Telluria mixta: one gene and its partner. The protein of the gene in region 1 binds, or shares a complex with, the protein of each later gene. Links are inferred from orthologs where the notes say so. Each region holds a gene or a part of one and is shown in the gene's direction. Other genes may lie near its edges.

Region 1 (7,693 bases):
ACCAGGTGCCGGTTGAAGTGCGTCCGGTCCGCCGTATGGCCCTGTCTATGCGTTGGTTGCGCGAAGCCGCAAACAAGCGTAGCGAGAAATCCATGCAGCAGCGCCTGGGTGGCGAGCTGATGGAAGCAGCAGAAGGCCGCGGCGGCGCGATGAAGCGTCGTGACGAAGTCCACCGTATGGCTGAAGCGAACAAGGCGTTCTCGCACTTCCGCTTCTAAGCGAATGGCCAACTTCCCTTGGGGGCAGAACGCCTCCGGGGTGGTGCGGCCATGCAGTATCAGTTGTTCAGGCCGAGCTCATTTTGATCACCAGAATGCTGCTCGGTTTTGTCCATTCAAAAGTTAGGAAAATTTATGGCACGCACTACCCCTATTGAGCGCTACCGTAACATCGGTATCTCCGCTCACATCGACGCCGGTAAGACGACGACCACCGAGCGCATCCTGTTCTACACCGGTGTGAACCACAAGATCGGTGAAGTGCACGACGGTGCAGCTACCATGGACTGGATGGAGCAGGAGCAAGAGCGCGGCATCACCATTACCTCGGCAGCGACGACCTGCTTCTGGAAGGGTATGGCGAACAATTTCGAGCCGCACCGCTTCAACATCATCGACACCCCGGGCCACGTCGACTTCACCATCGAGGTGGAGCGTTCGATGCGCGTCCTGGACGGCGCCTGCATGGTCTACTGTGCAGTCGGCGGCGTGCAGCCGCAGTCGGAAACCGTGTGGCGTCAGGCTAACAAGTACAAAGTCCCGCGTCTGGCGTTCGTCAACAAGATGGACCGTACCGGTGCGAACTTCTTCAAGGTGTACGAGCAGATGCGCGCCCGCCTGAAGGCCAACCCGATCCCGCTGCAGATCCCGATCGGCGCCGAAGACAACTTCAAGGGCGTGGTCGACCTCGTCAAGATGCAAGCGATCTACTGGGACGACGCGTCGCAGGGCATGAAGTTCGACTACCGCGAGATCCCGGCCGAGCTGGTCGATCAAGCCAACGAATGGCGCGAAAAACTGGTCGAGACCGCTGCTGAAGCGTCGGAAGACCTGATGAACAAGTACCTCGAAGAGGGCGAGCTGACCGAAGCCGAGATCAAGCAGGCACTGCGCCAGCGTACGATCGCTTCGGAAATCGTCCCGATGATGTGCGGCACCGCCTTCAAGAACAAGGGCGTGCAGGCCATGCTGGACGCGGTCATCGAGTACCTGCCGTCGCCGGTCGACATTCCGCCGGTCAGCGGTACCGACGAGGACGACCAGCCGGTCACCCGTACGGCATCGGACGACGAGAAATTCGCTGCGCTGGCATTCAAGATCATGACCGACCCGTTCGTCGGCCAGCTGATCTTCTTCCGCGTGTACTCGGGCGTCATCAAGTCGGGCGACACCGTGTTCAACCCGATCAAGAGCAAGAAAGAGCGCGTCGGCCGTATTCTGCAGATGCACGCGAACCAGCGCGAAGAGATCAAGGAAGTCCGCGCCGGCGACATCGCCGCTGCTGTCGGCCTGAAAGAAGCGACGACCGGTGAAACGCTGTGCGACCCGGCTGCCCCGATCATCCTGGAAAAGATGGTGTTCCCGGAGCCGGTGATCCAGCAGGCCGTCGAGCCGAAGACCAAGGCCGACCAGGAAAAGATGGGCCTGGCACTGAACCGTCTGGCTCAGGAAGACCCGTCGTTCCGCGTGCGCACCGACGAAGAATCGGGCCAGACCATCATCGGTGGTATGGGCGAGCTGCACCTGGAGATCATCGTCGACCGTATGAAGCGTGAATTCGGCGTGGAAGCGACCGTCGGCAAGCCGCAGGTGGCTTACCGCGAAACGATCCGCAAGTCGGTCAGCGACGTCGAAGGCAAGTTCGTCAAGCAGTCGGGTGGTCGTGGTCAGTACGGTCACGCCGTGCTGTCGATCGAGCCGCAGGAACCGGGCAAGGGCTTCGAGTTCATCGACGCGATCAAGGGTGGTGTGATTCCGCGTGAATTCATCCCGGCGGTCGAAAAAGGTGTGCGCGAGACGCTGTCGAGCGGCGTGATGGCCGGCTATCCGGTGGTCGACGTGAAAGTCACGCTGACCTTCGGTTCGTACCACGACGTGGACTCGAACGAAAACGCGTTCCGCATGGCTGGTTCGATGGCATTCAAGGAAGGCTGCCGTCGCGCCAACCCGGTCATCCTCGAGCCGATGATGGCCGTGGAAGTGGAAACGCCGGAAGACTACGCCGGTACGGTGATGGGCGACCTGTCGTCCCGCCGCGGCATGGTGCAGGGCATGGACGAGATCCCGGGTGGCGGCGGCAAGATCATCAAGGCCGAAGTCCCGCTGTCGGAAATGTTCGGTTACTCGACCGTGCTGCGTTCGGCAACCCAGGGTCGTGCGACCTACACGATGGAATTCAAGCACTATGCTGAAGCACCGAAGCATGTGATGGACGCCATCGTTACGGCAAAAGCCAAGTAATAGTTAATCAGTCGAGGACAGGGCGGTGAACCTGCTCTGTCCTACAAAAAATAAGATATTGTTCTTTTAAAGGAAGATCAAAATGGCAAAAGGTAAATTCGAACGGACCAAGCCGCACGTGAACGTCGGCACCATCGGTCACGTTGACCACGGCAAAACCACCCTGACGGCTGCAATCGCAACCGTTCTGTCGAAGAAATTCGGCGGCGAAGCCAAGGCCTACGACCAGATCGACGCGGCTCCGGAAGAAAAAGCACGCGGCATCACCATCAACACCGCGCACGTCGAGTACGAAACGGCCAACCGCCACTACGCACACGTCGACTGCCCGGGCCACGCCGACTACATCAAGAACATGATCACCGGTGCTGCCCAGATGGACGGCGCGATCCTGGTGTGCTCCGCCGCTGACGGCCCGATGCCGCAGACCCGCGAACACATCCTGCTGGCTCGCCAGGTGGGTGTTCCGTACATCATCGTGTTCCTGAACAAGTGCGACCTGGTCGACGACGCAGAACTGCTGGAACTGGTCGAAATGGAGGTGCGTGAGCTCCTGTCGAAGTACGAGTTCCCGGGCGACGACCTGCCGATCATCAAGGGTTCGGCTCGTATGGCGCTGGAAGGCCAGCAGGGCGAAATGGGCGAAGACTGCATCATCCGCCTGGCTGAAGCCCTGGACACCTACATCCCGACCCCGGAACGTGCCGTCGACGGCGCCTTCCTGATGCCGGTGGAAGACGTGTTCTCGATCTCGGGCCGCGGTACCGTGGTGACCGGTCGTGTCGAGCGCGGCATCATCAAGGTCGGCGAAGAGATCGAAATCGTCGGTATCGTCGATACCGTGAAGACGACCTGCACCGGCGTGGAAATGTTCCGCAAGCTGCTGGACCAGGGTCAAGCTGGCGACAACGTCGGCCTGCTGCTGCGCGGCACGAAGCGTGAAGACGTCCAGCGTGGCCAGGTCCTGGCCAAGCCGGGTTCGATCAAGCCGCACACCGACTTCACGGGCGAAGTGTACGTGCTGTCGAAGGACGAAGGCGGTCGTCACACCCCGTTCTTCAACAACTACCGTCCGCAGTTCTACTTCCGTACGACTGACGTGACCGGCTCGATCGTTCTGCCGGCCGACAAAGAGATGGTCATGCCGGGCGACAACGTGTCGATCACCGTCAAGCTGATCGCTCCGATCGCGATGGAAGAAGGTCTGCGCTTCGCAATCCGCGAAGGCGGCCGTACCGTCGGCGCCGGCGTGGTTGCCAAGATCATCGCCTAATAGCTTGATCCAGTAGCAAAGACGAGACAGAAGGGACAGGCCAGAAGGTCTGTCCCTTCTGCTTGTGCAGTAAGGGATAAAACGGTGTTATACTGCCGTCCCCTCCGCAGTATCCGCAGTACCTGACACATTGATTGCCGGCCCGTGTGCCGGTTCGTTCTTTTTTAAGGAAATAGCATGTCCGCTCCGAATCAGAAAATCCGTATCCGCCTGAAAGCGTTCGACTACAAGCTGATCGACCAGTCCGCTCTGGAAATCGTCGACACCGCCAAGCGCACCGGCGCAGTCGTCAAGGGCCCGGTTCCGCTGCCGACCCGCATCCAGCGTTTCGACGTGCTGCGTTCCCCGCACGTCAACAAGACCTCGCGCGACCAGTTCGAAATCCGTACGCACCAGCGTCTGATGGACATCGTGGACCCGACCGACAAGACCGTCGACGCGCTGATGAAGCTGGACCTGCCGGCTGGCGTTGACGTCGAAATCAAGCTGCAGTAATCGTATTTCCGCCGCGGCGTGAGCCGCAGCGATCCGGGCCGGTACCGCCTTGCGGACCGGCCCGTTGTCTTTTGGAGGCCCCGTGATCGACACCGCACGCCTGCGCCTGCGCCAGTGGCGCGACACCGACCTGGAACCGTTCGCGCGCATGAATGCGGATGCCCGCGTGATGGAACATTTTCCCGCGCCGCTAGACCGTGCCGCCAGCGACACGCTCGCCGCCAGGCTGCGCGCCGAGATCGCAGAACGGGGCTATGGGTTATGGGCCGTCGAACTGCGGCACACGGGCGAATTCATCGGCTTCACCGGCCTGCGCAGCCCGGCCGTGCCCTTGCCGATCGGCCCGTGCGTGGAGATCGGCTGGCGCCTCGCCGTCGGCCACTGGGGTCGGGGCCACGCGTCGGAAGCGGCGCGGGCGGCGCTCGCGTATGGATTCGCCACGCTGGGCCTCGACGAGATCGTGTCGTTCACCGCGCTGCCGAACGTGCGCTCGCAGGCCGTCATGCAGCGCATCGGCATGACGCATCGGGGCGAAATGTTCGAGCACCCCAGCGTCGCGCCGGGGCACCCTTTGCGGCCTCATTGCCTGTACCGGCTCACGCGCCGGCAGTGGAAAGCCGGGCAGGCCGAATAGCGGTCAGGCGGCTTTCAGCGCCAGTTCCTCGGCCAGCCGGTTATGCCGCTCCAGCACGACCGGCAGATCCACCGTCCGCAACACGCCATCCTTCACGACGACCTTGCCGTTGATGACGCTGTGATTCACGTTGGCCGGCGTGCAGAACACGAGCGCGGCCACCGGATCGTGCAGCGCCCCCGCGAAGCCGACGCCATCCAGCTTGAACATGACGATATCCGCCGACATGCCCGGCGCGATGCTGCCGATGTCGTCGCGATTGAGCACCTTCGCGCCGCCCAGCGTGGCGAGTTCCAGCGCCTGGCGCGCCGTCATCGCATCCGGGCCGAAGCCCACGCGCTGCAGCAGCATCGCCTGGCGCACCTCGCCCAGCATGTGCGCGCCGTCGTTCGACGCACTGCCGTCCACGCCGAGGCCCACGGGCACGCCCGCATCGACCATCTTGCGCACCGGTGCGATGCCGGACGCGAGGCGCATGTTCGAGCACGGGCAGTGCGCGACGCCGGTGCCCGTCCGTGCGAACAGGCGGATGCCCGCGTCGTCCAGCTGCACGCAGTGCGCGTGCCACACGTCGTGGCCGACCCACCCGCAGTCTTCCGCATATTCGGCCGGCGTCATGTTGAATTTCTCGCGGCTGTAGGCGATGTCGTTGACGTTTTCCGCGAGGTGCGTGTGCAGCGACACGCCGTGGCTGCGCGCCAGCAGCGCCGCTTCCTTCATCAGGTCGCGCGACACGGAGAACGGCGAGCAGGGCGCCACGACGATCCGCTGCATCGCGTGGCGCGAGGCGTCGTGGTAGGTCTCGATCAGGCGTTGCGTGTCCTTCAGGATCGCCGCTTCGTCTTCCACGACGCTGTCCGGCGGCAGGCCGCCTTTCGAGCGCCCCACGCTCATCGCGCCGCGCGACGCGTGGAAGCGCATGCCGATGGTGTGCGCCGCTTCGATGCTGTCGTCGAGGCGGCAATCGTTCGGGTAGATGTACAGGTGGTCGCTGCTCGTCGTGCAGCCGGACAGGATCAGTTCCGCCATCGCGGTGAGCGTCGACACGTGGACCATCTCGCCCGTCAGGTTCGCCCACACGGGGTACAGGTTCGTCAGCCAGTTGAACAGCTCGCCGTCCTGCGCGGCCGGGATGACGCGCGTGAGGCTCTGGTACATGTGATGGTGCGTGTTGACGAGGCCGGGGATGACGACGTGGCCACGCGCGTCGATCACTTCGTCGGCATCGCGCGGCAGGTCGTCCGTCGTGCCCACGTGCTCGATCACGTTGCCGCGGATGAAAATAGCGCCGTCTTCGATTTCGCGGCGTTGCGCGTCCATCGTGACGAGGACGCGCGCATGTTTGATCAGGAGAGTTTTGCTCATCGATTTTCCACTTTTTTAGATTTCAACACTGCGGAAACAATGCGCGGGCACTGCGGAAACAATGTCGGGGATCGTCCCTGTCAGATCGCCTCCAGGTCTTTCACCAGCAGGGGCTGCGGGACGTCTTCTTCGTCGTCGTGGACTTCCACGGGACGGTTCGGCAGCACCAGGTTCAGCAGGACGGCCATGATGGCGCCCGTGCTGATCCCCGAGCCGAAGATCTCGTTCACGAACGGCGGCAGCTTGGCCAGCAGTTCGGGACGCACGCTGACGGCGAGGCCGCAACCGATCGAGACGGCGATGATGAGGCCCGTGCGCTTGTCGTGCTCGACCTTGCCCAGCATCTGCACGCCGGCCGTGAGGATCATCGCGAACATCATGAGGCCGGCGCCGCCCAGCACGGGCTGCGGGATCGTGACGACGACGGCGCCCAGCACCGGGAACAGGCCGGCCAGCGCCAGCATCACGCCGGTGAGGGCGACGACGTGGCGGCTCGCGACGCCGGTCAGCGAGATGACGCCCACGTTCTGCGCGAACGTCGACATCGGCGGCGCGCCCAGGGTCGACGCGAACGCGGAACCGACGCCATCGCACAGCACGCCGCGCTTGAGCAGCGTGCCGCGCATCTTCGTTTCCGTCGCGGCGCCCAGCGCCATGAACGTGCCGGTCGTTTCGACCATCGTCACGACGTAGGCGAGGCCCATCGCGAAGATGCCGCTCGGCGGGAAGCTCATGCCGAAGTGCAGCGGCTGCGGCAGCGCGAACACGGCGGCCTTCTGCACGCTCGAGAAGTCGACGAGGCCCAGGCCCAGGCAGACGGCGTAGCCGATCGCGATGCCGATCACGATGGCGGAGGCGGAGATGATGCCCTTGCCGAACTGCACGAGCGCCACGACGATCGCCAGCACGAACAGCGCGATGCCCAGGTTCTCGGGCGCGCCATAGTTCGCGCCAGGCGCCTTGCCCCCCGCGGCCCAGTCGACGGCGACGGGGACGAGCGACAGGCCGATCATCGTCACGACGACGGCCGTCACCTGGTGCGGGAACAGCTTGCGGATCTGCGGCATGAAGAAACTGCCGACGATCATGACGACGGAGCCGGCGAGCGACGAGCCGAGGATGCCCGCCACGCCATGCTCGAAACCGATGCTGATGGCCGCGCCGACGAAGGCGAAGCTGGTGCCCATCACGCACGGGAGGCGGATGCCGACCGGGCCGATGCCCTTGCACTGGATGATCGTGACGATGCCCGAGCCCAGCAGCGCCGCGTTGACGAGTGCGACGATCTGGTCCGCGGGCAATTTGAGGATCGCGCCGACGACGAGCGGCACGGCGATGATGCCGCCGAGGGCGGCAAGCATGTGCTGGGCGGCGAGGAGGGTCGTGGTGATGAGAGGGGGGCGGTCGTCGACCTTGTACAGCAGATTATTCATGTGTGTCTCCGTCGAATGTTGTCCTGAACTGCGT
Region 2 (3,190 bases), 5.8 Mb from region 1 along the record:
CGCCTGCCGGACCTGCTGGAATTCGCGCAGGAGCACAACCTCAAGATCGGCACCATCGCCGACCTGATCCATTACCGCAGCCAGAACGAGACCCTCGTCGAGCGCGTGGCGGAGCGTCCGCTGGCCACCGTGCACGGCGAGTTCACGCTGGTCGCCTTCCGCGACAAGCCGAGCGGCTCGGCGCACCTGGCGCTCGTCCACGGCAACCCGCAGGAAGACCGCGAGACGCTCGTGCGCGTGCACCAGCCGGTGTCGATCCTCGACCTGCTGGACAGCGCGTCCACGTCGCACTCGTGGAATCTCGCGGCCGCGATGCAGGCCGTGAAGCAGGCGGAGGCGGGCGTCATCGTCCTGCTCGACTGCGCCGAGACGGCCGACGAACTGTTCGCCCAGTTCCAGGACAAGCCGACGCGCCCGGTCGGCCGCGCGGCCAACCTGGACCTGCGCACCTACGGTATCGGCGCGCAGATCCTGCGCCAGCTCGGCGTGCGCAAGATGAAGCTGCTCGCGAATCCGCGCAAGATGCCGTCGATGGCCGGCTTCGACCTCGAAGTCACCGGCTACCTGGCCAAGCCGGGCTGCGACATTGCTGCATAAGCGGTACCATTCAACGTATTCATCAACGAAACAAGAGAACAAGAGGCATAGCCATGACGGTAGGAACTTTTGAAAGCAATATGGCAGGCGAGGGTCTGCGCATCGGTATCGTGCAGGCACGTTTCAATGCCGATGTCGGCCATGGCCTGCTGTCGGCATGCCTCGCAGAACTGAAGCACCTGGGCGTGGCCGACGAGGACATCCTGCACGTGACCGTCCCGGGCGCGCTGGAAATCCCGCTGGCCCTGCAAAAGATGGCCGAGACGCAGCAGTTCGACTCGCTGATCGCGCTCGGCGCCGTCATCCGCGGCGAAACCTACCATTTCGAGCTCGTATCGAACGAATCCGGCGCCGGCATCACCCGTATCGGCCTGGATTACGGCATGCCGATCGCCAACGCCGTGCTGACGACCGAGAACGACGAGCAGGCGGAAGCCCGCATGGCCGAGAAGGGCACCGATGCGGCACGCGTCGCGGTCGAGATGGCCAACCTGCTGCTGGGCCTGGAAGAACTGCAGGCCGAAGAAGAGTAAATCGAGTACAACCATGACTGACAAGAACACGCACGCCAATCCCAACAAGAACCGTACGCCGCGTCACCGCGCGCGTGAGTTCGCTCTGCAGGGGCTGTATCAATGGCTGCTGAACAATGAGCCGGCCTCCACGGTCGTCACCAACATCCGCAGCGCGCACGGCTTCGACAAGGCTGACGGCGAGTACTTCACGGAACTGCTGAATGGCGCGATCGCCCAGTCGGTCGAGCTGCGCGAGGTGATCGCACCCACCGTCGACCGCCCGATCGCGGAAGTGTCGCCGATCGAACACGCCGTGCTGCTGCTCGGCGCGTACGAACTGAAGAACCAGATCGAGATCCCGTACCGCGTCGTGATCAACGAAGCCGTGGAACTGGCCAAGTCGTTCGGCGGTATCGATGGCCACAAGTACGTGAACGGTGTGCTGGACCGCTTGGCCGGCAAGCTGCGTCCGGACGAGGTAGCGGCGGACACCCGACGCTGATTCGTTGCCCGCTATATATATAGTGAGAAAGCCGCCCCGGGAGACCGGGGCGGCTTTTTTTCATCCAAATTCGGGGTCAGAGCACATTTTGGATCAATGTTCAGATAGCAAAGAAAACGGACGCCAGCGCCGGCAAAGGCATCGGCGTCCCGGCGGCGTGCAATGCTGGGCAGGATGGTCGGGGTGGATTTGCTCCGTGGATCGTGCCAAAAAAAGGGCTCTGACCCCGAAGTGGAAAAGTGGAAAAATGAAAGCCACCGCAGCTTGCGCCGACGGTGGCTTTCGACCAGGAACGGAATGTTTCGTGTGGACTCAGAGTCCGGCGACAGTCTCGCCGGTCTGGGTGCTGCCGTGGGCCGACTCGGCCGATGCGGTGTCCGGCTTGGCCGGCGCGCTGGCCGATTTCTGGGCCAGGGTCGTGCTCGGGCCGCGGCTGGCGCCGGCGGGAAGTAGATCGGGACGTTCTTGCCGCTCGCGACCTGTTTCAGGCGCTTGTATTCGGTCAGGACCTTCGAACCGTAGCCGGAGTCGTCATCGGCTGCCGCGGCGCCGACGTAGCTCTTGAGGGCGCCTTCGACGGAGCCGGTGCGCTTCACGTAATCCTTCAGGATCAGGGCGCCGACACGGATGTTGGCCACCGGATTCAGGGCAGCCTGCGAGCCGCCGACTTCCTCGAACTTGTCGCTGTGGACCTTGGACATCACCTGCATCAGGCCCTGCGCGCCCATCGGGCTTTCCGCGAACGGATTCAGGCCCGATTCGATGGCCATCACGGCCAGGATCAGCAGGGGATCCAGCTTGATCTCGTGCGCCGTGCTGTACGCGGTCGTGACGAGCATGTTGGCGGCGTCGCCGGCCACGCGGTAGCGGCGCGACAGCCAGTCCGTCACGTATTTCTGCTGACGGGTGGGGCGGTTCGCCGCCTTGTCGTCGTTCGCGATCTCGACGGCATCCGCGCCGCGCGCTGCGACGAGCTGGACCGCGGGATTGGCGGTGGCAACCTGCGCCGGCATGGCGTGTTGCGGGCTCAGGAAATCCGACACCCGTTTTGCAAAATCGGGGCGGCTGTACAGCAGGGCAATCATTGCTACTGCGGAAAGACCGAAAACGGTCAGGGTATGTTGTGCGGTGGTCAATACACCGCGTGCCGCTTTGATCACGGAAGACCACGTGACTGGCTGGCTGGCCATCTGTTGGACGAGCCTTGCGCTCGTGCCGATGAAGCGATGGATCATCGTCTCTCCTTTGTCGCGGAAAAAGCAGTCCCGGCGCAGCGCGTAGGCGCAGCGTTCGAGCGTACTTGTGCCGTGCATCAGAAAACCGTCCGTCGCCGCTCTTAGCGGTCGAGGAACGCCGTCATTGCTTGCTTCAGCTGGGCAGCGCTGCAGTGGAGGCGCCCAGTGGCTAACAACTGTCTCGGGGTTGGTTGGGCAGACGCCCAGTGAAAACACTCCTAAAATGTCGCTGGGGCCCCGACCCCGTGAAAGAATGAGACCGGCTAGAATCACGTCTTGGACGGGCCTGCCTCACTTGATACGGCGGATTGTAGAAGCTCGTTTATATCAAGTCAATACTA

The links. The genes of interacting proteins can lie anywhere in the genome.
Region 2: the proteins of rpsJ (region 1) and nusB are in contact, whole or in part, in a solved structure (PDB 3D3B), measured with the Escherichia coli proteins. The link is inferred for Telluria mixta from one-to-one orthologs.

Annotation. Positions count from the first base shown.
Region 1 is NZ_CP119520.1:1,609,852-1,617,544, reverse strand. Bases 2,788-5,568 are described here. They hold rpsJ (30S ribosomal protein S10), read left to right. Parts: upstream 2,788-3,909; coding sequence 3,910-4,227; downstream 4,228-5,568. Other genes in these bases: P0M04_RS07165 (8-oxoguanine deaminase), read right to left, coding at 4,865-5,568; P0M04_RS07170 (GNAT family N-acetyltransferase), read left to right, coding at 4,310-4,861; tuf (elongation factor Tu), read left to right, coding at 2,788-3,732. Also shown: rpsG (30S ribosomal protein S7), read left to right, coding at 1-218; fusA (elongation factor G), read left to right, coding at 354-2,459; more of tuf, read left to right, coding at 2,542-2,787; more of P0M04_RS07165, read right to left, coding at 5,569-6,226; P0M04_RS07160 (nucleobase:cation symporter-2 family protein), read right to left, coding at 6,307-7,659. UniProt on the Escherichia coli protein: Involved in the binding of tRNA to the ribosomes. Part of the processive rRNA transcription and antitermination complex (rrnTAC). The complex forms an RNA-chaperone ring around the RNA exit tunnel of RNA polymerase (RNAP).
Region 2 is NZ_CP119520.1:7,364,561-7,367,750, reverse strand. What follows is about bases 1-2,878. They hold nusB (transcription antitermination factor NusB), read left to right. Parts: upstream 1-1,143; coding sequence 1,144-1,614; downstream 1,615-2,878. Other genes in these bases: ribH (6,7-dimethyl-8-ribityllumazine synthase), read left to right, coding at 651-1,130; ribBA (bifunctional 3,4-dihydroxy-2-butanone-4-phosphate synthase/GTP cyclohydrolase II), read left to right, coding at 1-597. UniProt on the Escherichia coli protein: Part of the processive rRNA transcription and antitermination complex (rrnTAC). The complex forms an RNA-chaperone ring around the RNA exit tunnel of RNA polymerase (RNAP).